DNA from 4 places in the Bacillus cereus group sp. BfR-BA-01316 genome. Region 4 is predicted to be linked to each of the others. Evidence: predicted binding sites of a transcription regulator. Region 4 holds the regulator's gene; each other region holds the start of a gene.

Region 1 (8,399 bases), on a different contig from region 4:
AATCACTTCGCCTACACTCCCTTTTTCGTTTTTGAAACAATTCAACCTATTCACTATTTTCTAATATTCCGAATAAAACTTCAAGTAAATATTTTATTTTTCTTTATTTTCCAACAAATGAATTGACATTAAAAACAGATAGGTGTAAATTGCACTTATAAGCAAAAAATTCCATCTAACTGATTCATGAGGTGATGCACAATCATGCTACATAATGAACCAGAACACCCAGAAGGTTTGGAAAAAAACCAAGCGAAACAACCAAACTCCATGCCAAAAAACTTCTTAGTTCCTTTCTTACTTCTCTGTCTAAAAGACTGGCGTCTTCATGGTTACAAACTTATTCAAATGCTAATGGACATCGGCTTTTCTTCTGTGGACCAAGGTAATGTGTATAGGACACTACGCAAATTAGAAAAAGAAAATCTTATTTCTTCTACTTGGGATACAAGCGAAGGCGGGCCAGCGAAACGAATTTATTCTTTAACAGAATATGGAGAGCAATATTTAACAACATGTGCGACTTCTTTTGAACATTATCAAAATATGTTGCGGACGTTTTTCACGTTATACACCAATGCATTCTTTCCATTTTCTACTTCTCCAGAAAAGGATGAAAAGGATTCTTCATCTTCACCTGGTGGTACAGCAGAGTAATCTGCGTTCACAATATGCAAAAAAACATTTGGAGGTCAAACAATGGAAACTAAGCCATACGAATTAGTCGATGCATTTTGGAAAAACTGGTCTCAATCTCTTTCCCTCTTCTCTTCAGCTGGGAAACAATTAGAGCAACTTACTTTAGAAACGTTAAAACAACAACAAGACGCTTTGCATAAATTAACATCAGGAGTAGATGAACTAGAAAAAGAACTACACCAATTCACTGCTCAGTTCAATAACCAATATACAGACTATGTGAAGCAATTAACTGGAAACTCCTTAAATGATCAAATTAACGAGTGGCAAGGAAAGTGGAATGAGCTTTCTAATCAAATGCACCAACTTACTGTTTCGCCTACGAAAACATCTTTGTCTATTCTTACTCAAACTAGCGGACAATTTGAAGAAACAACAAAACACTTTATCGAACAACAACAGTCGCAACGTGAAGAGGTTCAAAAACAGTTAGAAGTTTTTTTGGGAGAGTTCAAGTCCAAACAACTAGAACTCGCAAAGCAGTTCGAGGAAAACTCAAAAAATCTATTTACTTCCATCAAGTAAGAAAAATGTGGCAACTAACTGCAGCACAAACAAAACTCTTTCTTCCTCCTACTACATCAAGATGGCTTACATTTTTCGATATGGAAAAGAAGGAGGACAAAATGAATCCATTTCAAGAAGCACAAACTGTTCCGGAGCTTCGTTACGATGAGATTCAAGTCGGTGATCAAGCATCACTTACAAAAAAAATTACGGATGAGGACGTTATCAATTTTGCAAAATTGACTGGAGATGTAAATCCTATTCACATTCTAGACTCTTTTGCAAAAACGACAATGTTCAAAGAACGTATTGCCCATGGCATGCTCGTTTCAAGTTTTATTTCTACCATTCTTGGAACGAAACTCCCTGGCAAAAATACGATTTATTTATCACAAAACGTTTCATTCCGTGCTCCTGTCAAAATCGGTGATACACTTCGCGTTGTGGCAGAAGTTATTAAAAAACGGGACGATAAAAAAATCATCACACTGCAAACAAACATATATAATCAATCTGATGATATTGTCGTAGAAGGTACAGCGACAATACTGAAAAAAGAGTAGCAAATTTGCTACTCTTTTTTCTATCCAAGAACTTCTAATCACACCGTTTACTTCCGTGTATGAGTACGTCGTTTACACATAAAATAACGTTACCAGATAGCACTTAGCTAAACTGGATTACTCTTTAAGGATGTGTATCAACATGGTGAAAACAAACAAATTACTAGTTCCGGGTGCAGAGCAAGCACTTGAACAATTCAAATATGAAATCGCACAAGAATTCGGTGTAAGCTTAGGATCTAATACAGCATCTCGTTCTAACGGATCAGTTGGCGGTGAAGTAACGAAACGTCTTGTTGCTTTAGCTCAACAACAATTACGCGGATAACTATATAACCTATGGCTTAGAGGCAGATATTCTCTGCCTCTTTCTTTTTTAACATACATAATAGTGCTTCTTCACATACTAGTAAGAGCAAATCGAAAGGAACGATATGTGAAATGAAACGGATTAACATTAGCATGAGTCCTCCCCGTGTTCTTACTTTATCTTTTATTATGCTATCAACTATCGGTACATGCCTATTGAAATTGCCAATTGCTACAACAACGTCTATTTCATGGCTCGACGCCTTATTTACAACGGTTTCTGCTTGTACGGTTACAGGGCTTGGTGTTGTGGACACTGGTAAAGTATTTACCTTATTTGGCCAATGTGTCATTTTAACACTTATACAAGTTGGCGGGCTTGGCATTATGAGCTTTGCTGTTTTAATCGCAATTATGCTCGGCAGAAAAATCGGCCTTCAAAACCGAATTTTATTACAACAAGCATTAAACCAAACAAATGTCGGCGGAATCATTCGTCTTGCAAAAGCATTATTTTTATTTTCTTTTACTGTAGAATGTATCGCTACTTTATTTCTCTCTTTTGAATGGGTACCAAAATACGGGGTTGCAAAAGGTATATATTACAGCTTTTTTCATTCTATCTCAGCCTTTAACAATGCTGGGTTTTCTGTGTGGAGCGATAATTTAATGTCGCACTCCCATAGCATTCTCGTCAATCTCGTTATTTCTTCCCTCATTATTTTAGGTGGGATTGGTTTTACGGTTATCGTAGATATAAAAAGAAAGAAAAACTTTAAAAACCTTACTTTGCACTCAAAGCTTATGCTCTCTTCTACTCTAATCATCAATATTATTGCTACAGCTTTTATTTTTATATTCGAGTTCCATAATTCTCTTTCTATGAGAGGATTTACACCATTTGAAGAAGGCATGGCTGCTTATTTTCAAGCAATCTCGACTCGTACAGCTGGGTTTAATACAGTGGATATTGCTGCTCTATCTAAACCATCACTTTTATTAATGATGCTTCTTATGTTTATTGGTGCTGGCAGTGCTTCAACTGGTGGTGGGATTAAGTTAACGACTTTTTTAATTATGTTTTTCGGCGTATTTAAATTTTTGCAAGAACAAGATGATATTGTCGTGTTTAAAAAATCCATTAAAGATACGCTCATTGTCAAATCATTAACGATTACTATTATTTCAATTTCGTTTATTTTTCTTTCCATTTTAATTTTAAGCATCACTGAGAAAGTTCCTTTATTAATGAGTGCTTTTGAAGTATTTTCAGCATTTGGAACTGTCGGCCTTAGCATGAATTTGACGCCACACTTAACAATCATCGGCAAAACAATTATTATCTTTATGATGTTTTTTGGAAAGATGGGGCCTTTAACATTAGCCTTTTCATTTGCACGTAAAAAACAAAGAAAAATAAAATATCCAAACGAAGATATTTTAACAGGTTGACAACCGTATAAATTATCCATATAATGAGAATACAATAGCATATCTCCAAAGGGGAGTAGCGTCCAAGAACTATTTCTTGGAAACAAAGTCGTCATTACGTAGAACCTAGTTCTTCCGGCTTTGTTGGCATTTTCATTACATATGTCTAGCAAGACCTTTGCCTATCAACGGCAGAGGTCTTTTTTGTTTTCAAATTCCTTCCACCGTTGATACGCAGGAGTATGGGGAAACTAAACAGTGGGGAACTTCTTCACTTGTTTAGTCTTTATAGAAATGAGAGGAGAATGTACATGGATGTATCATTATTATTGGAGTATGGTTGGGTATTACTCATCCTAATTGCACTAGAGGGGATTTTAGCGGCTGATAACGCTCTCGTTCTTGCAATTATGGTAAAACATTTACCAGAAGAAAAACGAAAGAAAGCACTATTTTATGGATTAGCAGGAGCGTTCGTTTTCCGCTTCGGATCACTATTTATGATTTCGTTCCTAGTCGATGTATGGCAAGTGCAAGCAATTGGTGCGATTTATCTTATGTTTATCGCGGGGAATCACTTATTTAAAACGTATGTTAAAAAGAAGTCACATGAAGAAACAGAAGAAAAAGAAGCAAAGAAAAAACAAGAGAATTTTTGGTGGACTGTATTTAAAGTCGAAGTTGCTGATATCGCCTTCGCTGTTGATTCAATTTTAGCTGCTGTTGCATTAGCAGTGACTTTACCGAAAACAGGATTAGGTACGATTGGTAGTCTTGATACAGGTCAATTTATCGTTATCTTTACAGGTGGACTTATCGGATTAGTTATAATGCGATTTGCAGCAACTGCTTTCGTACAAATATTAAAACGTAAACCAGGACTTGAAACTGCAGCATTCTTAATTGTAGGTTGGGTTGGTGTGAAATTAGCAGTTTATACATTAGCACACCCTGCATTAAATGTCCTTCCGCATTCATTCCCAGAATCTACTCCGTGGAAGCTTACATTCTGGACTGTATTAATTGGAATCGCAGTTGGCGGTTGGTTCTTCTCGAAAGAAGTAGAAGTAAAAGTAGAAAAGAATTTAGACGAAAAAGCGCTGTAATTACAGTGCTTTTTCTTTTTCTCTCGTTTCAATCCCCTCTCTATTTTTAGAAAAAATTCCATTATACTACCTTTTGTAAGCGTTTTCCAAAGTTTTGTATGTCCTTTTTGTGAAATATTGCACAAACTTATTGAAACTATGAACAAATCCATGTACTTTATTCATATAAGGAGTATTTATAGACGATGTACTAAAGGAGCGTATTACTCATGCTAGAACAAGGATTAGATTATGTTGTAAAACTGGCTAAGAGCAAAAAGCAAATGCTAGATACAAGCCCAATGCAATATTTCATCCGCGCTGCACTCGCGGGCATTTATATTGGATTTATTATTGTACTATGTTTCAAATTAGGTAATTTCTTTCATATTGCAGATTCACCAGCAACATATTTAGCCGCTTCTATGTTTTTCGGAATTGCACTCGTATTAATTATATATGGCGGCGCTGAACTATTTACTGGCAATACAATGTACTTTACAGTGGCAACTTTGAGAAAAGAAACAACTATTTCTGATACACTTCGCAACTGGGTTGCTTGTTATGCAGGTAACTTAGCTGGTGCTTTATTCTTTGCTTTATTATTTTACGCAACTGGAATTTTCGAAGCAATTGGGCACGGTCATTTAATGAATAAAGTCGTTGAAGGAAAGATGAATACACCAACAATGCAATTATTCTTTAAAGCGATTTTATGTAACTGGCTCGTATGTCTTGCCTGCTTCTTACCTTCTCAAGTAAAAGGCGATACAGCAAAAATATTGATGATGATGATGCTCGTTTTCACATTCTTCTTATCTGGCTATGAGCATAGCATTGCAAACTTATCATTGTTTGCCTTATCTTTAGTTTCACCACATCCTGATACAATTACTTTCGCTGGGGCTATTCATAACTTAATTCCAGTTACAATCGGTAACATTATTGGCGGATCCGTATTTGTCGGTATGGTCTATCATTACTTAACAAAGAAAGCACCTGATGTTAAACAAGAGGAAACTGAATTAGTTGCAGCTCAACAAGAAGAAATCATTCCTTTACAAGCACATATGAAACACTAAAAACTCCAAGGTTACGCTTTGGAGTTTTTAGCTCCCTACATATTTCAAGGCAATATAAGGATTAATTCCCCCGTTTTCCTTCCCTCTCTCTATGCTCTTTTTCATCTGATGCATACCGATGACATCATTTGTATGAAAGTGAATTTCATTAACATATAGTCCTTCTTTACAGAAAGCTTCTACAAAATCTAACCCACTTTTTTGTCTCCATCCCATATTATAATCGAGGGAAATAATATTCACCTCATTATCCCTAACAATTTGCAAGGCGGATTCTACTGTAGTTGCCAAAACATATCCGTACGGACAACCTCTTTGATCATCCATATATACATTCATTTTCTATCTCCTCTCTATTTTGCATATGTGACCAACACATAACATATTGCCCCAAGGCTAATAAAAGGTCCAAACGGAATTGGAGTTTTTATTTTTATACGTTTTAACGCTATACCTATTCCGAAAAAACAAAGACTAAAGCAAGATGCTAAAAATAAAGTTATAAAAATACCTTTCACTCCTATTATAAATCCGAGTAATGAAAGTAATTTTGCATCACCTCCGCCAAGACCATCTGGATAAATCTTTTGCATGCAATATAACAAAATAAATATAGTTCCACTGCCAGCTATACTATCTATCCAAGTAACTAACGGTACAAAAATACATTCTAAAATAAGCAAAAGCCCAAACCAAATTAAAATACGATTAGGTATTAGCATATATACTAAATCTGTAACTGAAATAATAAGAAGTAAAGAAAAGAGCGATAAAATGATGATGAGCTCTCGTTCTATTCCAATTACATATACAGTAAGAAAAAATAAACTCCCTGTAACAAATTCAAACACTATGTACAAACTTGAGATTTTTCTTTTACAACTCGTACAACGCCCTTTTTGCATACAAAATGAAATGATTGGAATAAGTTCTTTCGGCTTTAACGTATAGTTGCAGTAATGACAGTATGAACGCGGTGTAATAATAGATTCCCCTACTGGAACTCTCATCGCAATCACCATAAAAAAAGAACCAAACACCATCCCTGTTAACAATACATATAAATAAGTGAACATCCCTTCCTCTCCTTTCCAAAAGAACATAACAAAAAAAGGAGAGAACTTCTACTTTACATTATCTTTATTCTATTAAAAAAGCAGGCCGTTTTCCGGCCTACTTTCCCCTATTTTATACGATGAAATATACTGCTTTTAATGGTCCATGTACTCCGACAACAAGATTCATTTCAATATCAGCAGAGTTACTTGGTCCTGTTATAAAGTTAATACAAGATGCCACTGCTTCACCTTTTTCTACTCGAGAGTTCATGTGTTGAACTGCTTGGGTAATACGAGGTACAAGTGTTTCACGTGGAATAATAGCAAAATATACAGTCGGTAAAAAGTGTAAAGAACGACCTTGCCCTTTATGACTTTGTACAACAATCGTACCAGATTCAGCTAATGTATAATCACTAAATGCAATTCCGATATTTGCTTTTTCCGCTATACGCATATTCTCTTCTTTTTTCTCAGGATCCCATACATTTACTTCAACATTTTGCTTTGGAAGCTCTTCTTTAAATAAAGAAGTCAATCCATAGGAATCAAAACGTTCATCTGCTGATAATATAATAGGTCCCCCGCCGTTTTCAACGATTACTTTTTGAATATCTTCACTTAAACGGTCGTTTGTCGTTTCCACAACAGTTGTATGAATGTTTGTACATTGATTTTTAAATACTTCTAACAATTCTTCTTGTGAATAATCTTTTAACGTTTCTACATTCACATTACTTTTCCATGCTGGACGTTCTACGCCTTCTGTTTTACGCGCGCGCCCAAGTTCTTTTGCGATATTATCTAGAAAGGACTCACGGTTTTGAATTAATCCTGTCATTATTTGTCCCCGCCTTTCTTATGATCTTTATACCAATCACGGAATCGTTCTTTACTTGGAGCCGGGAATTCACGAATATCCGTCCAGTTTTTAAGTGGGCCAACACCTTTTGATACACGGTTACCAGATGTAAATGGACTCATTGCTGCCGGTGCCATTTTTGATCCCATTTTATATAAAGCTGCTGAAGAAGCACCCATGCTAAACATTTTCATTGCTAATTTTTCTGCAAGTGGGGCACGTCCTTCTTGCTCAACGATAACTTGACGATGCTTTAATAATAAATCATGCAATGGAATCTTTACTGGACAAGCTTCTGTACATGCTCCGCATAAACTAGATGCATACGGGAGCTCTTTGTAATCGTCATACCCACCTAAAAGTGGTGTTAATACCGCACCGATTGGTCCTGAATAAATAGATCCATATGAATGCCCACCAACGTGACGATATACCGGACATACGTTAACACAAGCAGCACAACGAATACATTGCAATACTGAACGGAATTCCGATCCAAGAATTTGAGAGCGGCCATTATCAACAACGACTAAATGAAACTCTTCTGGTCCATCTACCTCTTCCTCTTGAATTGGTCCTGCTACTGTTACATAACTTGTTAATTTTTGACCTACCGCACTACGACATAGTAAACCAACTAAAACATCTAATTCTTCCATTGTCGGAACCATACGTTCCATACCCATTACTGCAATTTGTGTTTTCGGAATCGACATAACAAGATCGGCATTACCTTCGTTCGTCACTAAACAAAGAGAGCCAGTATTTGCAACAGCGAAGTTACAACCTGTCACACCAATTTC
Region 2 (8,399 bases), on a different contig from region 4:
TCGCCTATAAGTTCTATGTATAGTTTACTAAATATTATTTTGGATTGCCAATAAATATGTTAATGAAAAGTGCGAAAAGTAGGATCTGTATATTCTTTGAAGTTGCAATTTCTCTGTTGTGGATTGTAATTGCCTTACAGTCTTGTCTTCTTAAATGTTATGATTGAATTTCAAGATAATTGCAGTGAGAGATACAATGATTATTTGTTAGCTAAATATAATGATATGAAGTTTTCTTTATGGTAAAATATTTCTTGTGTCTTTAATCTATCTTCATTTAACTGAAAATACAGAAATATGTTATTTTACAAAAAGGGGTCATGTGTTTTGAAGAAAATTTTAAAAATAGTATTAATATTTATTTTAATAGTAGCTGGTATTCTAGGTGGTTTTTTAGCTTATATGACACTTACAAAAGAGCAACCAGCGAATGTTTTAGACGTAAAGGTTGAAAATAATAAAGAGCGTGTACTGCAGCTAGAAAATGAATTTAAAGTTACAACATTTAATATTGGATACGCTGGATTAGATAAGGACCAAGACTTCTTTATGGACGGTGGAAAAGGCTCTGGTTCGAGTAGCAAGGAGCAAACTGAGATTAATTTGAAAAATATGCTTTCATTTTTACAAAATGAGAATAGCGATTTTGCGTTATTGCAAGAAGTTGATATAAAATCCCACCGATCATTTGATGTAAATGAGCATGAGTTTCTAAAGCGAGGATTATCAGAGTATGCATCTTCGTTTGGAAAGAACTATGATACAAAGTGGGTTCCTGTCCCAGTCACAAAACCGATGGGATATGCTGAGGGAGGATTAAGTACATTTTCTAAATACACAGTTCAAACAGCGAAGAGGTTCCAACTACCAGGAATGGAGCCTTGGCCGAAGCGTTTATTTGATTTAGATCGAGCGATTGTTGAACATAAAATCCCTGTTAATAATGGGAATTATGTTAGGCTCGTAAACGTACATTTATCTGCTTATGATGAGGGCGGAAAAATTAGAAAGCAACAAGCGGAATATTTAAAAGAATATATGAACAAGTGTTATCAAAATGGTGATTACGTAATATTAGGTGGAGATTGGAACCAGTTACTTTCTAATGTCCAATTAAGTGATCCTAAGTTTGTAAAAGAGCGTCCTGAATGGCTAGTAGAGTTACCAACGGACTTTGCGGATGGAGGATTTCAATGGGCTGTAGATCCATCTGTGATGACGGTAAGGGATGATGTGAAGAAGTATGTGGAAGGTGAAAACTTTGTCACTATTATTGATGGCTTTATCGTTTCGCCGAATGTTGAAATTGTAAATGTACAAGGCAAAGATTTAAAATTTGAAAATAGTGATCACAACCCAGTGAGCGCGGTATTTAAATTGAAGTAATTGATACGTATAAGTGTAGAAAGTGGGGCCTTATAGAATATCTTAAAGGATGTCACATGCGGTTAATTAGCAAGCGGAGTCGTTAAAGAATATTTTAGAAAAACAATTTCACTTAAAAAGAGCACAAATGATGTGCTCTTTTTATACTTGGTAGGAATTTAATTGCTTTTCTCCGCGTTTTCTGCCAAGCTTAAGGAGAAAAATACTTCGAAGAAAGAAATATATAGGTGACGCATATGATTGAAGTTAAGACTTCTGAACTTAGTGATGGAGAATTTAATAGAGGTGTATTTGCAACTCGTGATATTAAAAAGGGTGAGTTGATACACTCAGCACCAGTTATCTCTTATCCGAATGAACAGCATGAACACATTGAGAAAACGTTACTTGCTGACTACGCATTTGAGTATGGGGTAAATCATACGGCATTCCTTTTAGGATACGGCATGTTATTTAATCATTCATATAAGCCGAATGCAACGTATGATATTGTCTTTGAGAATCATACGTTTAACTTCTTTGCTTACAAAGATATAAAAGCGGGAGAAGAGATTCTAATCAATTATAATGGTGAAGTTGATGACGATGAGCTATTATGGTTTGATAAGGAAAAAGAAGAGAACGAAAAATAATTTAAAGAGTATAGAAAGGGCGCATTCTGTGGGATGTGCTCTTTTTTTATTGATGAAAATAAAAAAGATTACAAAAAATACCATTTTTCTTTCGTATGGTATAGTAAGATATTGAAGGGTATTGCTTTGAAAAACATATATATTTTACAATTTGTTGTCTATATAGTTACATGTCAAGTTTAGTAGCCCATTTGGGTTGCTTTATTATGCAATATATATTTTAATATGAGTGGAACCTCTTATAATTTAAGAGGTTTATAGGTGTGCTTTATGTACACTTTATCCACCACTTGTGCTTTTTATTTGTAGCGCATTGTTATGTGGGGATATTATGGGCCCGTGGATAGCGGGATAAAAAGATTATAGAAATAGAGGAATCGTAAAATGAATATGCAAGAGGTTTATAAATATTTAAGTACAGTATTGCCTGAAGGTCATGTGAAGCAAGATGAAATGTTAAAGAATCATACGCATATTAAAGTGGGCGGGAAAGCAGATGTGTTCGTTGCTCCTACGAATTATGATGAAATTCAAGAAGTTATAAAGTATGCGAATCAATACAATATTCCAGTTACGTTTTTAGGAAACGGATCTAATGTAATTATTAAAGACGGTGGTCTTCGCGGGATTACAGTAAGTTTAATTCATATTACAGGTGTTACTGTAACAGGGACAACGATTGTCGCACAATGTGGTGCAGCGATTATTGATGTGTCACGAATTGCATTGGATCACTGTTTAACAGGACTTGAGTTTGCTTGTGGTATTCCAGGTTCAGTTGGTGGAGCGTTATATATGAATGCTGGTGCATATGGCGGTGAAGTAGCTTATGTATTAACAGAAGCAGTTGTAATGACAGGTGATGGAGAGCTATGCACTTTAACGAAAAATGAATTTGAATTTGGATATCGTAAGAGTGTATTTGCGAACAATCATTACATTATTCTTGAAGCGAAGTTTGAACTTGAAGAAGGTGTGCGTGAAGAAATCAAGGGAAAAATGGATGATTTAACGTTTAAGCGTGAATCAAAACAACCGTTAGAGTATCCTTCATGTGGTAGTGTATTTAAGCGTCCACCAAATAATTTTGCGGGTAAGCTTATTCAAGAATCAGGACTGCAAGGTAAGCGAATTGGCGGAGTGGAAGTTTCTTTAAAACACGCTGGATTTATGGTGAATGTTGATAACGGAACTGCACAAGATTATATTGATTTAATTCATTTTGTACAAACAACTGTTGAAGAAAAATCCGGTGTGAAATTAGAGCGAGAAGTAAGGATTATTGGAGAAGATCTACAGTAACCTTTGAATAAAAAACGTATAAAAGTATGAATTATTTTTGGAAAACATTTAGGTATTATTGACAATTTGTTTTTAATTCAATATAATGGCTAATAATTTAACATATGAAATACGTTGAAAGAGCCTAGTAGCAGTTTGTCACTGTTATCAAAGAGAGCTAGGGGTTGCTGGAACCTAGTACAAACAAACTTGTGAATTACACTCTGGAGTATCTTAGGTAATGCTAAGCGGAATAGCAATCGATATTATTGCTAAGAGTGGTATGAATAGCTATGCTATTTATGCAAACTGGGTGGTAACACGGTGAATAATCGTCCCTATGTCTATCGTAGACATAGGGGCTTTTTTGTTTTTAAAAAAATAAAGGGGATGAAGAGATGAATATTATCGATGAATTAGAATGGCGCGGTGCTGTGAATCAACAGACAGATGAAGAAGGATTACGTAAGCTAGTAGAAGAGAAAGAAATTTCGTTATACTGCGGGGTAGACCCGACCGGTGATAGTATGCATATCGGACATTTGATTCCGTTCATGATGATGAAAAGATTTCAATTAGCTGGGCATCATCCTGTTATTTTAATTGGAGGAGCAACAGGAACAATTGGTGATCCGAGTGGACGTCAATCAGAGCGTCAACTACAAACGTTAGAAGTGGTGCAGCATAATGTAGATGCGTTAACAGCACAAATGAAAAAGCTATTTGACTTTGGCGGGAATAGCGAAGTGAAGATGGTAAATAACTATGACTGGACACATAAAATAAACATTATCGAGTTTTTACGTGATTACGGAAAAAACTTTAGCATAAATAGCATGTTAGCGAAGGATATTGTAGCGAGTCGTTTAGATACAGGAATTTCATTTACAGAGTTCACGTACCAAATTTTGCAAGCGATGGACTTCCACCATTTATACAAAGAAGAAGATGTTCAATTGCAAATCGGTGGTAGTGATCAATGGGGAAATATTACGAGTGGTTTAGATTTAATTCGTAAATTAGAAGGTCATGAGGCGAAAGTATTCGGGCTAACAATTCCGTTATTATTAAAATCGGATGGTACGAAATTTGGTAAATCAGCAGGTGGTGCTATTTGGCTTGATCCGGAAAAAACAACACCGTTTGAATTTTACCAGTTCTGGGTGAATACAGATGACCGTGATGTAATTAAATACTTAAAATACTTTACGTTCTTAACGAAAGAGCGAATTGATGAATTAGCTGTGAAAGTAGAAATGGAGCCACATAAACGTGAGGCACAAAAAGTGTTAGCTGAAGAAATGACGAAATTCGTTCATGGAGAAGAAGCATTTTTGCAGGCTGTGAAAATTACATCGGCATTATTTAGCGGAGATATTAAATCGTTAACAGCCGATGAAATTGAACAAGGATTTAAAGAGATGCCAACATTCCAGTCTTCAAAAGAGATGAAAAACATCGTAGAGTGGCTAGTTGATTTAGGAATTGAACCATCTAGACGACAAGCGCGTGAAGATATTAATAATGGGGCTATATCTATGAATGGCGAGAAAGTAACGGATGTGGGTACGGATGTTACGGTCGAAAATTCATTTGATGGAAGATTTATTATCATTCGCAAAGGGAAGAAGAATTACAGCTTAGTGAAATTGGGAGAATAGTTTTTGTGAAAGAGCGGAAGTAGGGAAGATACCTACTTCCGCTCTTTTCATATACACAATTTTGATGAGAAAAAGTCAGTATATTCCGATAATTAAAGAGGGTTATATTATTACTCTGCCGAATAAATAAAGTAGAGAAAATTACGGATAAAAATAGCCCGAACCATGCAGGGCATGATTCGGGCTTGTATTCAGATTAGTAAGCTAAGCTGAATAGACCTTTAATGTGTGATAAGTAACGAACGTTACTTGCTTCTTTCATTAATGATGCTGGTAGACCTTTAAGTGGAGTATTGCTTGCTCCGATTGTAGCAACAGCATCTTTACGTCCTAGACTAGCAAGTGTTCCAGAGTTGATAGGTGCGAACTCTTCGAATGCTTTGCCTTCTAGTGCTGCGTATAAGTTGTATCCAATTAACTCGCCCATTTGCCAAGCAATTTGTGCAGTTGGTGGGTATGGACGACCGTCTGCAGCGAAGACAACAGCGCTGTCTCCAGCAACGAATACGTCTTTGTGAGAAGTAGATTGTAGGTGCGCATCAACTGTTGCACGACCACGGTTTACTTCAAGACCTGATTCACCAATTAATGGGTTACCTTGTACGCCACCTGTCCAAACGAATGTGTTAGCAACGATTTTTTGACCGTCTTTCAAGTCGATTTCATTGCCAGCAACGTTTGTTACAGGAAGACCTGTTAAGAATGTAACACCGCGTGCTTCTAAGCTAGTAGTTGCACGTTCGATTAAGTGGTCTGGTAATACTGGAAGGATTTTTGGACCTGCTTCAACAAGAAGAAGTTTAACTTCTTTTGAATTTACGCCGTGGCTTTTTGCAAGTTTAGGCATAATGTCAGCAAGCTCACCAACTAGCTCAACGCCAGTTAATCCGCCACCACCGATTACGATTGTAGCATCAGCTTCGTTTTTCGTTTTAGCGTATTCACGAATACGGTCTTCAACGTGTTTGTAGATTTTGTTTGCATCAGCAGCAGATTTTAATACCATGCTGTTTTCTTCTAGTCCTGGAATACCGAAGTAAGCAGTTTTACTTCCTAAAGCAACTACAAGTGCATCGTAAGATAGCGTAGTGCCACCAGCTAGTTTGATTTCTTTGCTATCAACTGAGAATGACTCAACTGTTGCAATTTTAAGATCGATGTCTTTGCCTTTGAAAAGCTTTGTAAGTGGCATTGCAATTGCTTGCTCAGCAACGTTACCAGCTGCAAGGCGGTGTAGTTCAGTGATGATTTGGTGTGTTGGGTATTGGTTGATCACTGTAACTTGTGCTTCTGATTTACTGTAGTATTTACGTACGTTTAAAGCGGCAAGAAGACCGCCATAACCAGCGCCTAAGATGACAATTTGTTTTGACATAGTATGTTATCCCCCGTCTTTACTAATTGTTGTTATAAGTAAAATTATTTATTATTACGTTCTGCACTAATTTGAAGGTATGCGTTCACAAAGCGGAACATTTTTTGTGCTTGTGGGTCTTTTAGTAATTTTAATAGACCGAACAGACCGATAACTTCGTTGCTTTCGTCAGCACGATCTTTCGCTTCGATAGCAGTTGCAGCCATGCTTTTCACTGTATCTTTTACAGGTTCTACAAGTTCTTGGATTGCACTAACAGTGTCGTTTTTTAATACTTCATCAGTAGCAACAGTTTGAGCCAAGTCATAAGACTTAGTTAAAATGTTAACAAGCTCAGTTAATTTTGGAAGCTGCGCTACTAGTGTTGTTAATGATTCTTGTACCTCAGGTTTTAACAACTGATCAAGTACATCAAGTTGTCCTTGGCTAGCAGAAATTTGTACAGTTTCTTGTTCTGGCTTTGTTTGAGTCATAGTTTCTGGCATCTCCAATTCTCCTTTACGATAGCAATACTCTTATTTTTTTGGAATTAATATTCCTTATTTAGGTAAGGTAGTGAATGTTATGAAACTTTATACAAAGTTTCACAAAACACAATAAAATGCCTTTAAATTTATGACAGCAAGTAGGCTGAAAACATAAATTTAAAACCATAACGTCTTACCTATTATTTATGAACTGTCCGATACATGGCTTGTCCGCATAATGGAAAGTTCCCTTATCGGAAAGTGTATATAATATATATCCTATATTATATACTATATACACGTATGTTAACATAAAAATGATTCCTAATTATTTGATATTGAGCCCGTAACCTAGTAATGACAAGGTATGAAAGCGCATAAATTATTTTACTTCGATGAGAAGTATACCTATATAATAATAAGAAAAGGAAAAAATAAACAAATTCACGTTCGTTTTTTCCTTTTTTCTTATTGTTCACTCTCTGCGATTAGCATCGATGTGTTACCGCTTTTTTCAAGATGACATTCGCCCCAAGTACAAAGAGAATCAAGAATGGATTCTAAAGACCATCCATAGTCAGTAAGGGAATATTCTACTTTTGGTGGTACTTGATTGTATACCTTTCTTTGAATAACCCCATCCTCTTCTAATTCACGTAATTGCTGTGTTAACATCTTTTGTGTAATACCAGGCATTAAACGTTTTAGTTCACTCGTTCTCTTTGTGCCTTTCGTTAAGTGACAAAGAATAACGACTTTCCATTTGCCACCGATAACCTCTAAAGTCGCCTCAACAGGAATATTATATTTCTTCATATGAAAATCTCCTTTGATGAATGTGAATTTCAGTTCTTCAACAAAAGAAGCTAAATAAGTTAAATGTTACTTTTTAGTGCCTATAGCACTTTAAAGTACGTACTTTTTATCGTGTTGAATATGTTTCATAATAGCATACGTAAGAGGGAAATGAGTAGTACGGTACTAAAAAGTACCTATGTTACTTTTTGGTACCTATCGTACTTTAAAGTGCGTTCTTCAAAAAAAGAGTGAAGCCATTCATAATAGCATTTATGAGCAGTAAAGTTATTTTTGTAGAAGATAAAAAGGCCTTTTTATCACACTATTATGATTGGATTTCTCGTATTAAGGAGGAGTTCAATTGAATTCATATACAGTATCTTCTTCGGCTGTTCAGACGAATCGAAGAAGTATGTTTGCTTTATTAGCGCTAGCAATTAGTGCGTTTGGAATTGGTACAACCGAGTTTATTAGCGTCGGTTTATTACCATCTATTTCGGAGGATTTACATGTTTCTGTTACAACAGCGGGTTTAACCGTTTCTTTATATGCGTTAGGGGTAGCATTTGGCGCTCCAGTTTTAACGTCGTTAACAGCTAGTATGTCGCGAAAGACGTTATTAATGTGGATTATGATTGTTTTCATTATTGGTAATGGAATTGCAGCGGTAGCAACGAGTTTTACTGTGTTACTTATCGCGAGGGTTGTTTCTGCATTTGCACATGGCGTGTTTATGTCGATTGGCTCAACAATTGCGGCTGCACTTGTACCAGAGAATAAACGTGCTAGCGCAATTGCT
Region 3 (8,399 bases), on a different contig from region 4:
AGCTTCAACTATGTTTCTATTAAAAATAACCATTAAGATATTAAAATAAAACAAATAATCAGAAAACACTGGTAAATAATGGTTTGTTTTTTTATAATAAAACGTGGGGCTAATGTGAGAGATGTTATAAATGGTCTGATTATGCAGACTCATCTAGTTTTAAACAAATTGGGGGAAGAAAAATGTCAAAAAAAGTAATTTCTTTATTTTCTACAGTAATCGTAGCAGCCTTTCTAATAACTGGCTGCGGTCAAAGCGATACGACAAATAAAGATCAAAAAGAAAATGAAACCAAAGAAAGTAAGACAGAAAAAACGGATACAACAAAAGAAAATAAAACTGAAGATAAAAAATCCGAAGACAAAAAAACTGAAAATACAACTACTAACTCAAGTGATTATTCCAAACTGATTTCCTATATGGAGAAAGAAACGGGTGGTAAAACAAAAGTTCTTTTTGAAAATAAAGAACCACAAATCCATAAAGCAGAGGATATTTCAGTATCACTTAATAGTTATACATTAGTTGAATTAAATGGTTTCCATACCGACTTTAATATCCCTTTTAATAATCAAACAGACGGTGGAGTTATCCTTGCAAATTATAGTGTGAAAAACAATTCAACTAAAGATATTTACTACATGCCGGCATTGGACATGTCATTTACTGGTGCTCAGAAGGTATATAGTAACTATAAAGATTTAATCCCAAAAGAAGACCAGTTACCATCCAAGCTTGCTCCAACAAATGACTATTTAGTAAAGGCAGGAGAAACCATTTCTGGTTATATCGCTTATCCATTTGGAAAAGATGATTTAACAAAAATTTCAAGCCTATCAACGGTCTCCGTCAAAGTTCCAACTGCACAAGCTAATAAAGGAAAATTTGATGCACCAATTGGAAGCCCTGGAAACTTTTCATTAAGTTTAAACAAACAAGGCGCTGAAAAGGTAACAGCAGATAAAGCTTTCTATCAAGATAAAGTAACTGCTAATAACATGGGCGATAAAAAAATGCTAAAAGAACAATCCGGCATTAATAATAGTCAAGAATTAGGTGCTGTCAATGTTACATTAGATGGATATCAATTTGCTCAATTCACGCCAAATTCTGTCGAGGCTCCACGATTTGCAAATTTCAAAAATGGTATTGTTCTATTAACAGTAAAATTCAAACTTGATAACAAAGATACACAAGACGTCGCACTATCTCCTATAAGCTCTACATTGAGAGTTAATGATGGTGCACAATATACAATTGGCGAAGGTATGCTACTAAACTATACTTATAACGATGTGGTCAAAACAGGGACATCTGGAGAATTACTACAAGTATATATATTAGACCAAGAACAGTATGAAAAGATTTGGAAAGATAAAAGCTTTGAGATTGAGCTAGGACCTATGAGAAATAAAGAAGCTAAAGATATTTCACAAGGTAAAAAAGCTAAATTTACATTAGCTAAATAAATTACTAAATATATAATAGGGAAGGCATATAACATATGATTGTTATATGCCTTCCCTATTTTTATAAAGAACAAAACTTTAATTTAAGTGTATACATTTATCATTACCTATTCGTTGTATAAGTGTAGGGAGGAAAAATGATGGGAAAAGAAAAAAATTCCAGACAACTTAAACATCGTATGGCTATATATGACATCGCCAATTAGGGATGAAAGTAAAGGGCCTGCTGGTATGCCGGTTTACGGATTCAACCCAGAAAAATCACCTAAAAAAGCGTACAAAGAGTTCGTTGATTCACTTAAACCATACGATGACGATGGACATGACGAAGACATTCAGAAGTTTTTAAAATCAAACAAAAACAAACCCTTTGATCAAGTGAAAATTTTAGGTGTCATGCTAACCGGGAAAACAGAAAACTTTAAGGCGTTAGAAAACCAAGACTTTATTCGTGGTGCTTCTGTAGGAGCTACTGCGCAAGTAGTTCCTTATATAAAACCAGAGAAATAATAAGGAAAAGACAAGATAAATTAATAGTAGATATTTAAAAGAACGTACATTAATTTGTTTACTATGGGAGCTATCTATTTTAGTGGAGAGCTCCCATCCCTCATTTATTCTTCATCCTCCAAAAAATAAATTTCACAATACTTTATGTACAATTTTACAAATGAAAAATTGTAAGTTTTGTTCACATTTTATTCATTGTGAATTTGTTCACAATGAATATATAATAAACATGTAAATACAATACATTGGAGGGATTTCAATGGTTATCAATTTTTTAAGAACTGATAAACGCGCTACTTTCATATTATTATTTTTACGACTTTACATAGGGTATGCATGGCTCGTTGCTGGAATAGGCAAAGTTTTTGGACAGTCTTTTGATGCAAGCGGTTTTCTAAAAGGAGCTATCGCTCAAGCATCAGGTAGTCACCCTGCAGTACAAGGTTGGTGGGCAGATTTCCTTCAACATTTTGTTCTTCCAAACGCAGACCTATTTAGCTTTTTAGTTCAATGGGGAGAAATTTTAGTAGGTCTAGGTTTGATTTTAGGTGGATTAACAAAAACAGCTGCATTTTTCGGAATCATAATGAACCTTTCATTTTTATTAAGCGGAACTGTTAGTGTAAACCCAAACCTGCTTATTTTAACTATGTTCATTTTAGTTGCAGGACAGAATGCTGGACGTATTGGATTAGATGGTTATGTTTTCCCAAAACTTTTCGGTAAAAACAACCACAAAACATATAAATTAAGTAAAGCTGCATAGTAATAGTTCATCTTTAAAATATAAATAGAAAAAGAGCCTGAATGCAGGCTCTTTTTTATTTACGTAAAACTTAAACCTTTAACAAACCGCGAAACCCTCTGGCAGCATAGTAAGAATCTGCTCCATTGTGGTACGCAAAAACGTGTCCGAAGCGATAATCGCAAAATAGAGCACCGCCGAGCTCTCTAATATCTGAAGGTGTTTGTACCCAACTTGATGATTTCATATCGAAATTTCCAAGTTTTTGCAACTCTCGATATTGTTCTTCGGTTAATAGTTCAATGCCCATGGCAGTTGCCACATCAATAGCAGTATTTTCTGGTTTATGTTTTTTTCTTGACTCTAGCGCTTCGCGATCATAACAAAGGCTTCTGCGACCTTTAGGACTTTCCGTTGAACAATCATAGAAAATATACTCGTCCTTCACTTTATCATAGCCGACAACATCCGGCTCACCGCCAGTTACTTCCATTTCGTTAAGTGACCATAATTTCTCAGCATTAGCATCCAGCTTTGCTTCGACTTTTGCCCATTCAACACCTTCATGGCGATTCATATTCTTCTCAAAACGAGCTTTCAATGATTTGAATAATTCTTCACGTTTTTCTACCGGTAACACATTTTTATTCTCTGTCATATTAGTCCTCCAAATTATGTTTACTTATAATCGTTTAAGTATATGTTTTATAATAAATCGTCTCAATAATTGTGTGAACTCAGTTTACAATAAATTATATAATTTATTAAATCTACTTTTCAACAATCTGGCCCTCAAACGAAACAACTAATTTTCACTCAACAGTCCCTTAATCAATCCTTCAATTTCAGTTGTTCTTTTTACTATAAAAAACACCCCTTTAGATAACTCTATCTAAAGGGGTGGCTTTATTTTAAATTCATATAAATGTAGGTGTTAAAAAAAGTTTGATCATTCTATTTAATATATCTTTTTTTGTCCCGTAGATAAATCAGTTGTAATGAAGTATCCCTTTCTTATATCTAATTTTCCTTCTAAGTCTAATTAAGAAAAAAGCTTCCTTATGTATCCTGTGAGGACGTCCATTATAAAACCCTAAAACCCTCCATACTTTCCCCAAGAATATAGTGTGAAAACCACATCAAATTCTGCTTCATAATAGCTACATTCATTCCCGGCTGATCAGGACTATATGCCATTCCTTTAAATATAATTAATTCTGTATCAACTTCCATATCCCTTAATCCTTTATATAGCTCATATGCATTTAGAATTGGAACTCTTGCATCCTTTTCCCCATGTTGAATTAATGTAGGCGTACAGGCTGATTTAATATACGTCATTGGTGATGTTTTAGTATATATCTCTGGATCATTCCATGGAGTATTTCCTAAATGCATTCTAATAAAGTAAGGGATATCTGTATTTACATAATGGGTACTCCAGTTAGTAATTCCACCACCAACTGAAATAGCTTTAAATCTACTACTAAATGTAGAACAGAAAGCTGATATATATCCCCCGTTGCTCCATCCCATAACCCCTACTCTATCCTTATCTACAACCCCTTGATCAACTAGTTTATCCACTCCAGATATAACATCATCGTAGTCAGCAAGTCCTTGTTTTCTATAGTTTGCTTTTAAAAATTCATTACCATAACCAGAACTTCCTCTGTAGTTTGGCTCTAAAACTATAAAGCCTTTTTCGATAAACTGCTCAATAGGGTATTTCTCATTAAAGCAGTCTGAGAATATGGGAAAGGATGCCCAATCCGGACCGCCATGGATTACTACTAATAAAGGATATTGTTTATTGGAATCAAACTCTACTGGGGTTGATAAAACACCCTCTATTTCAAGACCATCACTACTTTGCCATGAGATTATTTTCCTGTTACCTTTAAGTCTTCCTTTAAAAAAGCTATTTTCATCCGTTATTTTTTTATCGTCTAAATACATTTCAAAGGTTTCATTTGTTATAGCTTTATTATAGGATATATGATTTCCATCACTCGTTATAGAAGCATCCATTATAAAACCATCTACTTTTTCGCTTAACACTTCCACAGTGCCATCCTCATATAGCAACCCAATAAGATAATTCGTTTTATCCTGCCATCTTATTAAAATTCCTTTAGCTGTCCATCGTAATGGCATAACCGTACTATCAAAACCTGTTAAAGGTTGAATTAGCTCTCCATTATGAATATCGTATATCTCTAATGTACTGTCTTGTATATTGGTCTTATAGTACTCCTTCTCTCTTATACTTGCCGAGTAACATATTTTGCTGCCTTCAGGAGAAAAGCACACGCTCCCTCCCAACAACTTATCTATATTCAGCTTTTGTAACTCTCTAGCTTTAATATGTAGTATATATAGATCTCCATTTATATAATCTTCCATACTTGAGCTTGGTGTAGCCATAAATACAATTTTCTTCCCATCATTTGAAATATCAAATTCCTGGATATGAAAATCCTTCCCATCAGTTAGTTGATAAACAACGTTATTTTCGTGTTTATATGCATCATTTTGTATCACTTTTTCTATTTCAATGTAATATAAACAATTATTCTGATGTTCCTTACCTACATGTTGGAAATCTCCATATCGTTCTTTACGTTTCTTTATCAGCTCACATTCTTTTGACTGTGCGACATAATAAAAACCCCTGCCAGTAGACTCCCATTTGAATTTACTGATCCCTTCTTTCTCATCAGTAATTTGAACCCCACCATAACCATCTAGTGACTTAACAAAGATCTGATTTTTCTTATTATCCCCATCACCAACTAGACTAAGGTATGCGATATCCCTAGAGTCTGGAGACCATAATGGGTATGTACTACCTATATCCCCAGTTGTTAATGGATAACTCTGCCCCTTATCTGTTTCATATACCCATACATGATTCCTATATGTATTGTCTTTCCAGTTAGCTGTCTTTTTGACAAATGCTACGTTTTTGCCATCATCACTTATGTTTGTACTTGATAAGGTTGGTAATGAAATAATCTCTTCTATACTTAGATATGCTTTTTCTTTCACTTTCATTAATAATCCCCCTCGTAATGTCTAGTAATCTATCGTCTCTTCTTGTGGTAATAAAGAAAATTGTTCACGAATATCTAAATCATCATCTGAATATTCAGTTATTTTAAAAGAGTCCCGTTCCAAATTCGATAAAAACTCATGTTGTCTGGCAGTCTTTATACCTTTTAATCTTGTTGATCGCCCTATTGAGGAAACATCTTGAATTTTAAGCCAAGGCTGATAATCTGCCCCACTACCAGTTCCTCGCCCCTCTTTAATCCACTTATCAATTTTAGATGTTCTTTTTCTTTTCGACACAAAAATGCCCCTTTAGATAATCCTATCCAAAGGGGCAAAGCTTCGCAACATTTATTTCAAATCTACCAACCTTCTACTCAACAGTAACAGATTTAGCTAAGTTACGTGGCTTATCAACGTCACACTCGCGGTGAAGTGCTGCATAGTATGAGATAAGTTGGAATGGAATAACTGCTACTAGCGGTGCTAGTGCTTCGTGTACAGCTGGTAATACGAAGCTGTCTCCTTCCATTTCTAAGCCTTTCATTGAGATGATACATGGGTTAGCTCCGCGTGCTACTACTTCTTTCACGTTACCACGAATTCCAAGGTTTACGTGCTCTTGTGTAGCAAGGGCGATAACTGGTGTACCATTTTCGATTAAGGCAATTGTACCGTGTTTTAATTCTCCTCCAGCAAATCCTTCTGCTTGGATGTAAGAGATTTCTTTTAGTTTTAACGCACCTTCTAAACCTACGAAGAAGTCTACGCTACGTCCGATGAAGAAGCAGTTACGTGTTGTTGATAAAAATTGTTTTGCTAATGCATCCATTTCTTCTTTTTGATCACAAAGTACTACCATTGCGTTTGCTACAAGCCCTAGTTCGTGAGTTAAATCGAAATCAAGAATTTCACCTTTAGCTTTAGCAATGTCAGCTGCTAAGATTGAAAGTACTGCAAGTTGTGCTGTGTAAGCTTTCGTTGATGCAACTGCAATTTCTGGTCCTGCGTATAGCGGAAGTGTATAATCAGCTTCACGAGAAAGCGTAGAACCAGGTACGTTTGTAATTGTTAATGCTTTATGGCCCATTTCATTTGTTTGCACAAGTACTGCACGGCTATCAGCAGTTTCACCACTTTGTGAAATATAAATGAAGAATGGTCTTTCTGTTAATAATGGCATGTTGTAAGAGAATTCACTTGCTACGTGTACTTCAACTGGTAATTTCGCGAACTTCTCAATGAATTGCTTTCCAACAAGACCTGCATGATAACTTGTTCCGCATGCAATGATATAAATACGATCGCTATCTAAAATTGCGTTACGGATATCTTCATCCAGTTCAATCTCGCCATTTTCACCTTGGTACTTTTGAATAATATTACGGATTACAAGTGGTTGCTCGTCGATTTCTTTTAGCATGAAATGAGGATACGTTCCTTTTTCAATATCACTTGCGTCTAGTTCCGCTGTAAACGGTGCACGTTCAATCGTTTCACCTTGTAAGTTTTTAATTGTAATGCTTTCTTTTGTTACGATTACGATTTCTTTATCCATTAACTCGATAAATTGATCTGTAACTTGTAACATCGCCATAGCGTCGCTCGCCACAACATTAAAGTTGTTACCAACACCTACTAATAGCGGGCTTTTGTTTTTAGCAACATAAATCATGTTTGGATTTTCAGCATCAAGTAGTCCGATTGCGTAAGAACCATGTAAAAGAGATAACGTGTTACGGAACGCTTCTTCTACACTTAGTCCTGTGCTTACTTGTTGTTCCATAAGTTGCACGATAACCTCTGTATCTGTCTCACTTACGAACGTTACATCTTGTAAATATTCTTTTTTCACTAATTCATAGTTTTCAATTACACCGTTATGAACTAGCGTAAAGCGTTTTGATGTACTTTGATGCGGATGCGCGTTTACTTTGCTTGGAACACCGTGTGTAGCCCAGCGTGTGTGACCGATTCCCACGTTTGCTACTACATTCTCATCTACGACTTCGCGAAGTTTTGCAATACGGCCTTTTTCTTTGTATACAACAACACCGTTCTCTGCTTGTACTGCAATACCTGCTGAATCATATCCACGATACTCTAGCTTTTCTAAACCTTTTAATAAAATTTCCTTTGCATCTTGCTCTCCAATAAATCCTACGATTCCACACATGTTTAGTCGCCGTTACAAATGCTTACGCTGCTCTGCGAACATGTAACGACATAGTCCGATACCATTTTTATTTGTACTAAAAAACGGATTACATATTGCTAGCCCTGTAAGCTTGTAACGGCTTTCACCTTCCTCTCGATTGGGTTAAAGTCCGTATATACTTATACAGCTAGTATTCATCCGTTCCTTTTCTCTCATCACACTTTCACCTTTGTCCACTAAGTCACCTTAATGTTTTAAGTAAAAGCTTGCGGTTGTGATGAACAACCGGGAGTTATCCGCCGAAATCTCGATAAAGCTCCTCCTCGTCAACTACACTACTTGTAGTTCTGGCGCTTTTATAATTTACAATATTTCCTTTGAGAAAAAGAACAAGACAATCGTATAACAAACAATATAAACCGTCAATGAAAATTTTTTCATTGTCTATAAAACATATGAAAAA
Region 4 (8,399 bases):
GCAAATAACGCTTTTCCTGCACGTGGTAATTTATTATTCTTCATTAATCCAGCTTGATTCGCAACCGCCACAAGCGTACCTGCTGTATCAAAGAAATCGATAAAGAAGAACGTTATAATAACAATACCCATTTGAACAGTGAAAATGTCTCCAAAGTGAGTTAACGCCATACCGAACGTTGGTTCTAGGCTCGGTATTGCTCCCACTACAGCTTTCGGAGTATCAATTAATCCTGTCGCCACTCCTAAGATCGCTGTAAGAATCATACCGTAGAATACTGCACCATTGACTTTCTTAATCATAAAGATGATTGTAGTAACAACTCCGAAGATCGCTAGTAACGTTGTGCCCTTCGTTAAGTCCCCCAACCCAACAAGAACAGCATCATTCTTTACGATAATTCCGGCATTTTGGAATCCAAGAAAGGCAATGAATAATCCGATACCTGCTGCTACTGCAAACTTTAACTCCGATGGAATTGCATTAATGATTTTTTCACGAATACCTGAAGCAGTAAGAATAATAAAGATAATACCTGACATTAATGTTCCAGCAATTGCTGTTTGCCACGGAATTCCCATCGTTAACACTGCTGTATAAGCAAAGAACGCGTTTATTCCCATACCTGGCGCTAAAGCAATCGGATACTTCGCAAATATCCCCATAATTAACGAACCAATCGCCGCTGCTAATGCTGTAGCAACGAATACTGCACCTGGATCCATTCCTGTACCTGCCGGTAATCCTTTAACATTTCCAAGTGACAGCGTAGCAGGATTGACAAATAGTACGTAAGCCATAGATAGAAATGTCGTTAAACCTGCTATGAACTCTGTTTTATAATTTGTGCCGAGTTCATCAAACTGAAAATAGCGTTTCATCCTACGTTTCCCCCGTTATATGATTACTCGCCGTAATCCTCCCTAGCCCTCTTTTATCTATAAAAATAAAAAAGGCTTCCATTGCATATACATGGAAGCGTTCTATAAACAAAGACAAGTTTCCCCTCATCTTTATCAAAACGCCTCGTAGTCAAGCCATTTACGGTAGCTAGGTAGAAACTTTCGGGCCATATCCCCGATATTATACGACGGCTATAATATTCATTTTTCGTATCAATTACATACTCATATTAACTCGATAAGGTGGGTTTGTCAATTTAAAAACGAACATTTTTATATATTTTTATATTTTCGTTCGTGTAATCACCAAAAAAACAAAAAGATCCATCTATACATAAAATGATAGATGGATCTTTCATTATAATACTATTCCCACTCAATAGTTGCTGGTGGCTTACTCGTTATATCATACACGATACGGTTAACGTGTTTTACTTCGTTTACGATACGTACAGAGATTTTCTCTAATACGTCCCAAGGGATACGTGCCCAGTCAGCTGTCATACCGTCGATAGATGTTACTGCACGAATACCTACTGTGTAATCGTAAGTACGCTCGTCACCCATAACACCTACACTACGCATACCAGGAAGCGCAGTGAAGTATTGCCAAACTTCACGGTCTAATCCTGCTTTTATAATTTCTTCACGTAAAATCGCATCAGATTCACGAACGATTTCTAATTTCTCTTCTGTGATTTCACCTAATACGCGAATACCAAGTCCTGGACCTGGGAACGGTTGACGCCATACGATTTCATCAGGAATTCCTAATTCTGATCCTAATACACGTACTTCATCTTTAAATAAAGTGTTTAAAGGCTCAATTAATTTGAACTGCATGTCTTCAGGAAGTCCACCAACGTTATGGTGAGATTTAATTGTTTGTGCAGTTGCTGTACCACTTTCAACGATGTCCGTGTAAAGTGTACCCTGCGCTAGGAAGTCCATTCCTTGTAATTTAGAAGCTTCATCATCAAATACGTAAATGAATTCATTACCGATGATTTTACGTTTTTGCTCTGGATCTTCTACACCTTTTAACTTGTTCATGAAGCGCTCTTGTGCATCCACTTTAATAACGTTCATATGGAAGCCTTCGCTAAATGTTTTCATAACACCTTCTGCTTCATCTTTACGAAGTAAACCGTGGTCCACGAAAATACATGTTAATTGGTCACCAATCGCCTTATGAATTAATACTGCTACAACGGAAGAGTCTACACCGCCGCTAAGTGCGCATAATACTTTTTTGTCTCCAACAGTTTCACGAATCTTCTCTAATTCTACTTCGATAAAGTTCTCCATGTTCCATCCTTCAGAACAACCACATACGCCGAATACGAAGTTTTTAATTAAATCGTTACCGTGCTCAGAGTGACGTACTTCTGGGTGGAATTGTACACCGTATAAATTTTCCGCTTCATTGCTCATACCAGCAATTGGACAAGATTCACTTGTAGCGTCTACTACGAATCCTTCTGGTAAACCAGTTACTAAGTCACCATGGCTCATCCATACAACTTGCTCTTCTGGAAGGTTCGCATATAATTTTGATTCGTTCTCTACTTTAAGAACAGCTTTTCCATACTCACGGTGGTTGGCACGTTCTACTTTACCACCGAAGTGTTGCGTCATAAGCTGCATACCGTAACAAATACCGAAAATCGGTAATCCTAGTTCAAAGATTTTTTCATCACAATGTAATGCACCTTCACCGTATACACTATTTGGTCCACCAGAGAAAATAATCCCTTTTGGATTCATTGCTTTAATTTCTTCTGCAGTAATTGTATGTGGATGAAGTTCACTGTATACACCGAACTCACGAATTCGACGTGCTATTAACTGATTGTACTGACTTCCAAAATCTAAAACGATAATTGTATCATGCTGCTTCTTCAAAATAATCACCCCAACGTTAGTTCTCGTATATAAATATTTTCACCAATTTAGCAAAAAGCATTACCAATATAATAAAAAAAGCCAGTCCTCCGCCTCTAGTCTCATGACAAAGAAAAGGCAGGGGTCTGGCTTTATAAAGAAAGATAGTCTTCCGCTCTTTATAAATATAAGACACACTGCCTTCATAGTCAGGTTGTTTACGGTAACCCGGTAGAGACTCTCAAACCATATCATTGAGGATATATGAAGGATCGTTTTATATTATCTTCCTAGATTCTAACAATGAAGTATCAGTATGGTCAAGAGAGAAAGCGACAAAATTCTACAGAAATTAATTTCCTGCGCTCAAAAACACAAAAAAACATCCACTTCTATATAGAAGTGGATGTTTTTCGAGCAAACGGAATTACATCATTCCGCCCATACCGCCCATGCCCATGCCGCCCATGTCAGGCATTGCTGGTGCATTTGGTTCTGGCTTGTCAGCAACTACAGCTTCAGTTGTTAAGAACATAGCTGCAACAGATGCTGCGTTTTGAAGTGCAGAGCGAGTTACTTTTGCTGGATCTACGATACCAGTTTCAAGCATGTTAACCCACTCGCCAGTAGCTGCGTTGAAACCAACGCCTACTTTTTCGCCTTTTAGACGCTCTACAACTACAGATCCTTCTAGACCAGCGTTGATTGCGATTTGACGAACTGGCTCTTCTAGTGCACGAAGTACGATGTTGATACCTGTTGCTTCGTCGCCTTCAGCTACGATAGAAGCTACTTTTGTGTATACGTTCATAAGTGAAGTACCACCACCTGCAACGATACCTTCTTCTACTGCTGCACGAGTTGAGTTAAGTGCATCTTCAATGCGAAGTTTGCGCTCTTTTAACTCAGTTTCAGTTGCTGCACCTACTTTAATTACTGCTACACCGCCCGCAAGTTTTGCAAGACGTTCTTGTAATTTTTCACGATCGAATTCAGAAGTTGTTTCTTCTAATTGCGCGCGGATTTGACCGATGCGAGCTTCGATTTGTTGTGAATTTCCAATACCTTCAACTACAGTTGTATTTTCTTTCGTTACAACAATTTTACCAGCACGTCCTAAAGATTCAATTGTAGCAGATTTTAAGTCACGTCCTAATTCTTCAGTGATTACTTCGCCACCAGTTAAGATTGCGATATCTTCTAGCATTGCTTTACGACGGTCACCAAATCCAGGAGCTTTAACAGCTACTACATTGAATGTACCACGAAGTTTGTTCACTACTAATGTAGCTAACGCTTCGCCTTCTACATCTTCAGCAATGATAAGAAGTGGTTTACCTTGTTGTACCACTTGCTCTAATACTGGTAAGATTTCTTGGATGTTAGAAATCTTCTTATCAGTAATTAAGATGTATGGGTTATCAAGAACTGCTTCCATTTTGTCAGAATCAGTAATCATGTAAGGAGATGCATATCCACGATCAAATTGCATACCTTCTACTACGTCTAATTCTGTTGTGAATCCTTTAGATTCTTCTAAAGTAATAACGCCGTCGTTACCAACGCGCTCCATTGCTTCAGCGATTAATTGACCTACTTCTTCGTCAGCTGCAGAAATAGCAGCTACTTGCGCGATAGAAGATTTACCTTCGATTGGTTTAGAAATCGCTTTTAATTCTGCAATTGCAGCAGTAACAGCTTTTTCGATACCTTTACGAAGACCCATTGGGTTTGCACCAGCTGTTACGTTTTTTAAACCTTCACGAATCATAGCTTGAGCTAATACAGTTGCAGTTGTCGTTCCGTCACCAGCAACATCGTTTGTTTTGCTAGCAACTTCTGCTACTAATTTCGCACCCATGTTTTCGAATGCATCTTCTAATTCGATTTCTTTTGCGATTGTTACACCGTCATTTGTAATAAGTGGTGAACCGAATTTTTTCTCAAGTACAACGTTACGACCTTTTGGTCCAAGCGTTACTTTTACTGCGTTTGCAAGAGTGTCGACACCGCGAAGCATCGAACGACGTGCTTCTTCACTAAATTTAATATCTTTCGCCATAATATTTGACCCCCTTGAATTTTTAAAATGTATATAATTAACCGATAACTGCTAAAATGTCACTTTCACGTAAAATCAAGTAGTCTGTACCTTCGTATTTCACTTCAGTACCTGCATATTTTGAGAAGATGATAAGATCACCTGCTGCTACCTCTAAAGCAACACGCTCACCATTTTCAAGCACTCGGCCAGTACCTACTGCAATAACTTTACCCTCTTGTGGTTTTTCTTTTGCAGTGTCTGGTAATACAATACCACTTGCTGTTTTTTCTTCTGCTTGAACAAGTTCAATTACAACGCGATCACCTAATGGCTTTAGCATGAACAATAACCTCCTCATTTTGTTATGTAAATTTTATTTATTAGCACTCAAGTCACACGAGTGCTAACACACTTCTAATAATAAATAATCTCAATTTCTTTTGCAAGTAAAAAAATCATAATTTTTTCGCAAATTACTTTATGCACTTTCCTATATAGCATTACTTCTTCTACTACCTTTACTATATGAATCGTTGCTCCCACTTCTTGTATGTTACAATATGAAAGACACCCTAAGTTGTTTTCGCTAAACGTACAACTTTTTCCTGTCTCCTATTTTATTTTCAAATACTTATTTACAAAAAAAATATAATTCAAATGAAAGTTTATATCGTAGGTAGCATATTTACATGTTATCCTACCTTATCTCATACACTAGCGTTAGAAAGGATGGTTAAACCATTTGAAAAAACAATATTGGTGGATTATCGTTACATACATTTTAATGCAGTTATCAGGCATTGCCGGGTTACCGCTTCTCCTGAAAACTGGACTATATGATAATAGGGGATTTACTAGAGAGGAAAAAATTCAGCTTATAACTGGCCATTGGGCAATCATTAGCTTCTTTATTGCATTATGCATTGTACTTTGGTTACTTAGAACAGATATTCGTGACAGGCATTTAGATAAAATGCGCTCTACTGTTCCAGCTACAATTGGATGGATTTTTATCGGGTTCTTCTTAGCATTTTTCTCACAAAGTATCGCTGGTATGATTGAAATGTATTTACTAGGTATTAAACCTGGATCTGAAAATACAGCAAGGCTTATGGACATCGCAAGAACAACACCTTGGTTCCTTATTGTTGTATCTATAATTGGACCTATCTTAGAAGAAATCGTATTTAGAAAAATTTTATTTGGTACACTTTATAAGAAGTTTAACTTCTTTATTGCCGCTATCATTAGTTCCCTTGTATTTGCAGCGATTCATTTTGATTTTACTCACTTGTTGGTATACACTGCTATGGGGCTCGTATTCGCCTTTTTATATGTAAAAACGAAACGTATTATCGTTCCAATTGCAGCTCATGTTGCGATGAATACATTCGTTGCAGTCGCTCAAATTGTAGTAAGCAATGAGCAAATTCAAGAAATGATTAAAGAAGCCGAGAAAATGCAAGGCTTTATCGGAGGATTTTTTGTATGAGAAACTCACCATTGTTCATGGCTGCACTATACTTCCTTCTAGGATGTATCTTTACACGATTCGCCATTACGAACGTGACAGATACAATTTGGAATGTGTGGACAATACTATTTGCAGTTATGGCAACAATTGATTTTAATTTGGCACTTCGCCTTATCTTAGTCAAATTCACAAAGAAAAAACAATAATAAAACGCAGAGGTCGTCTCCTCTGCGTTTTATTGTGGATAATTCTTCAAAAAGTAAACAAGTGTTTGTAACTCTACAGCTAAATCAATATGATGAATTCTTATATTCTCTGACACATTTAATCGTGCTGGCGTGAAATTTAAAATACCATGCACATTCGTTTCTGCCAATCTATCTGCCACAGCTTGCGCTACTGTAGCGGGTACCGTTAATATTGCCACTTGTATATCAGTTGATAAACGTTCTTCTAATTCATCCAAATGATATACAGGAATTCCTCCGATTTCTGTTCCAACTTTCTCTTCACTAACATCAAACGCCATTTCAATTTTTGTATTATTGTTTTTCGTGAAATTATAATGTAAGAAAGCGGTCCCTAAATTACCTACTCCAATAAGTGCTACACGTGTTATATCATCTTGGTCGAGTGTTTCACGGAAAAATGATAATAAATAATTTACGTTATATCCATATCCTTTTTTCCCTAACGCTCCAAAATATGAAAAATCTCTTCGAATAGTTGCGGAATCAACCTTTACCGCTTCACTCAATTCGGCTGATGAAACACGTTGCTTACCAGAAAGAGATAAGTTTTGGATAAATCGATAGTATAGAGGCAATCGTTTGGCAGTGGCCTGTGGAATTTTTTGTTGATCCATATAACCTCTCCTCTCTTCCTATCTTTATTCATATACTTGAATCAAATACAGCAGTTTAGTACTCATGAATTTCCTTGTATAATAAAGAGAAGAAGTATTCTCTCTTTATTTTAAACTATACACTATTTTTAGTATGATTGAGAAATATAAACATGGCAAAGTTAAGAAATTATTTGAGGTGAAAACATTGATATTATTACAAGTGAATGGGCTTTCGAAATTATACGGTGCAGAAACGATTATTGCAAACATAAAATTGGAAGTACAAACAAAAGATCGTATCGCATTAGTCGGACGAAATGGAGCCGGAAAATCTACATTATTAAAAATAATAGCTGGTGAGTTATCTCATGATGGTGGTGAAATTATAAAACCGAAAGATGTCTCAATGGGGTATTTAGCTCAAAATACCGGATTAGAAACGTCTTTAACAATTTGGGATGAAATGTTAACCGTCTTTACACATCTACAGCAGATGGAGACAAAACTTCGAAGGCTAGAGCAAGAGATGGGAAAAGAAGAAAACTTTTCAAATGCGGCTATATACGAGAAATTATTAGCTGATTATGACCAATTACAATTAGATTATAAAGATCAAGGCGGCTATCAGTACGAAGCGGATATACGCTCGATTTTAAGCGGTCTTGGCTTCCCAGTTGAAACGCATCAGACGACAATTTCTACATTAAGTGGTGGACAAAAGACTCGATTAGCTCTTGGGAAATTATTATTAACTAGACCAGACTTACTTATTTTAGACGAACCTACAAACCATTTGGACATTGAGACACTAACATGGCTTGAACAATATTTACAAGGCTATCCTGGCGCGATTTTAATCGTTTCCCATGACCGTTATTTCTTAGATAAACTCGTTACACAAGTATACGAAATTTCTAATAAGGAAAGCCGACGATTTGTTGGTAACTACAGTAAATATTTAGACTTAAAATCAGCTCTATACGAGCAAGAGATGAAGCGTTATGAAAAACAACAAGATGAAATTACTAAACTGGAAGACTTTGTGCAAAAAAATATAGCTCGCGCATCTACGACAAAACGTGCTCAAAGTCGCCGTAAACAATTAGACAGAATGGAAGTATTAACTAGACCATTAGGCGATTCTAAATCAGCTTCCTTCCATTTCGATATTGAAAAACAAAGTGGAAATGATGTTTTACAAGTGAAAGATGCAACTATTGGCTATTATCAGGAACCGATTATTGAACA

The links. The regulator Rex, encoded in region 4, represses fermentation and respiration genes when NADH is low (regulators of the CRP and FNR family bind a similar motif). The targets are predictions, from matches to a motif close to TTGTGAAATATTTCACAA.
Region 1: MR071_RS12625 (formate/nitrite transporter family protein) is a predicted target of Rex. The motif match lies at 4,723-4,740, and genes of this name have one in related genera.
Region 2: MR071_RS00760 (DUF1641 domain-containing protein) is a predicted target of Rex. The motif match lies at 6,908-6,925, and genes of this name have one in related genera.
Region 3: MR071_RS14675 (DoxX family membrane protein) is a predicted target of Rex. The motif match lies at 2,175-2,192, and genes of this name have one in related genera.

What each region holds. Positions count from the first base shown of each region.
Region 1 covers NZ_JAKUGX010000013.1:69,360-77,758, forward strand. Annotated here, with positions in the region: gene phaR (polyhydroxyalkanoic acid synthase subunit PhaR) at 1-6, opposite strand, end outside; gene phaQ (poly-beta-hydroxybutyrate-responsive repressor) at 205-657, shown strand; gene phaP (polyhydroxyalkanoic acid inclusion protein PhaP) at 700-1,224, shown strand; gene MR071_RS12605 (MaoC family dehydratase) at 1,326-1,769, shown strand; gene MR071_RS12610 (alpha/beta-type small acid-soluble spore protein) at 1,912-2,097, shown strand; gene MR071_RS12615 (TrkH family potassium uptake protein) at 2,211-3,530, shown strand; yybP-ykoY riboswitch at 3,569-3,741, shown strand; gene MR071_RS12620 (TerC family protein) at 3,821-4,615, shown strand; gene MR071_RS12625 (formate/nitrite transporter family protein) at 4,825-5,676, shown strand; gene MR071_RS12630 (cyclic-phosphate processing receiver domain-containing protein) at 5,704-6,015, opposite strand; gene MR071_RS12635 (prepilin peptidase) at 6,030-6,752, opposite strand; gene MR071_RS12640 (LutC/YkgG family protein) at 6,865-7,575, opposite strand; gene MR071_RS12645 (LutB/LldF family L-lactate oxidation iron-sulfur protein) at 7,575-8,399, opposite strand, start outside.
Region 2 covers NZ_JAKUGX010000001.1:140,921-149,319, forward strand. Annotated here, with positions in the region: fluoride riboswitch at 1-14, opposite strand, end outside; gene MR071_RS00735 (endonuclease/exonuclease/phosphatase family protein) at 328-1,386, shown strand; gene MR071_RS00740 (SET domain-containing protein) at 1,623-2,018, shown strand; gene murB (UDP-N-acetylmuramate dehydrogenase) at 2,403-3,320, shown strand; T-box leader at 3,426-3,642, shown strand; gene tyrS (tyrosine--tRNA ligase) at 3,698-4,960, shown strand; gene MR071_RS00755 (NAD(P)/FAD-dependent oxidoreductase) at 5,157-6,335, opposite strand; gene MR071_RS00760 (DUF1641 domain-containing protein) at 6,380-6,820, opposite strand; gene MR071_RS00765 (winged helix-turn-helix transcriptional regulator) at 7,271-7,618, opposite strand; gene MR071_RS00770 (MFS transporter) at 8,013-8,399, shown strand, end outside.
Region 3 covers NZ_JAKUGX010000017.1:78,312-86,710, forward strand. Annotated here, with positions in the region: gene MR071_RS14665 (DUF5068 domain-containing protein) at 183-1,469, shown strand; partial or broken gene MR071_RS14670 (anti sigma factor C-terminal domain-containing protein) at 1,623-1,979, shown strand; gene MR071_RS14675 (DoxX family membrane protein) at 2,239-2,745, shown strand; gene MR071_RS14680 (DUF4256 domain-containing protein) at 2,816-3,382, opposite strand; gene MR071_RS14685 (S9 family peptidase) at 3,808-5,781, opposite strand; partial or broken gene MR071_RS14690 (TnsA endonuclease N-terminal domain-containing protein) at 5,812-6,078, opposite strand; gene glmS (glutamine--fructose-6-phosphate transaminase (isomerizing)) at 6,152-7,954, opposite strand; partial or broken gene MR071_RS14700 (hypothetical protein) at 7,967-8,152, opposite strand.
Region 4 covers NZ_JAKUGX010000051.1:3,114-11,512, forward strand. Annotated here, with positions in the region: gene MR071_RS24085 (NCS2 family permease) at 1-881, opposite strand, end outside; purine riboswitch at 1,010-1,111, opposite strand; gene guaA (glutamine-hydrolyzing GMP synthase) at 1,269-2,807, opposite strand; purine riboswitch at 2,973-3,074, opposite strand; gene groL (chaperonin GroEL) at 3,214-4,848, opposite strand; gene groES (co-chaperone GroES) at 4,886-5,170, opposite strand; gene MR071_RS24105 (CPBP family intramembrane glutamic endopeptidase) at 5,573-6,322, shown strand; gene MR071_RS24110 (YdiK family protein) at 6,319-6,510, shown strand; gene MR071_RS24115 (redox-sensing transcriptional repressor Rex) at 6,540-7,169, opposite strand; gene MR071_RS24120 (ABC-F family ATP-binding cassette domain-containing protein) at 7,357-8,399, shown strand, end outside.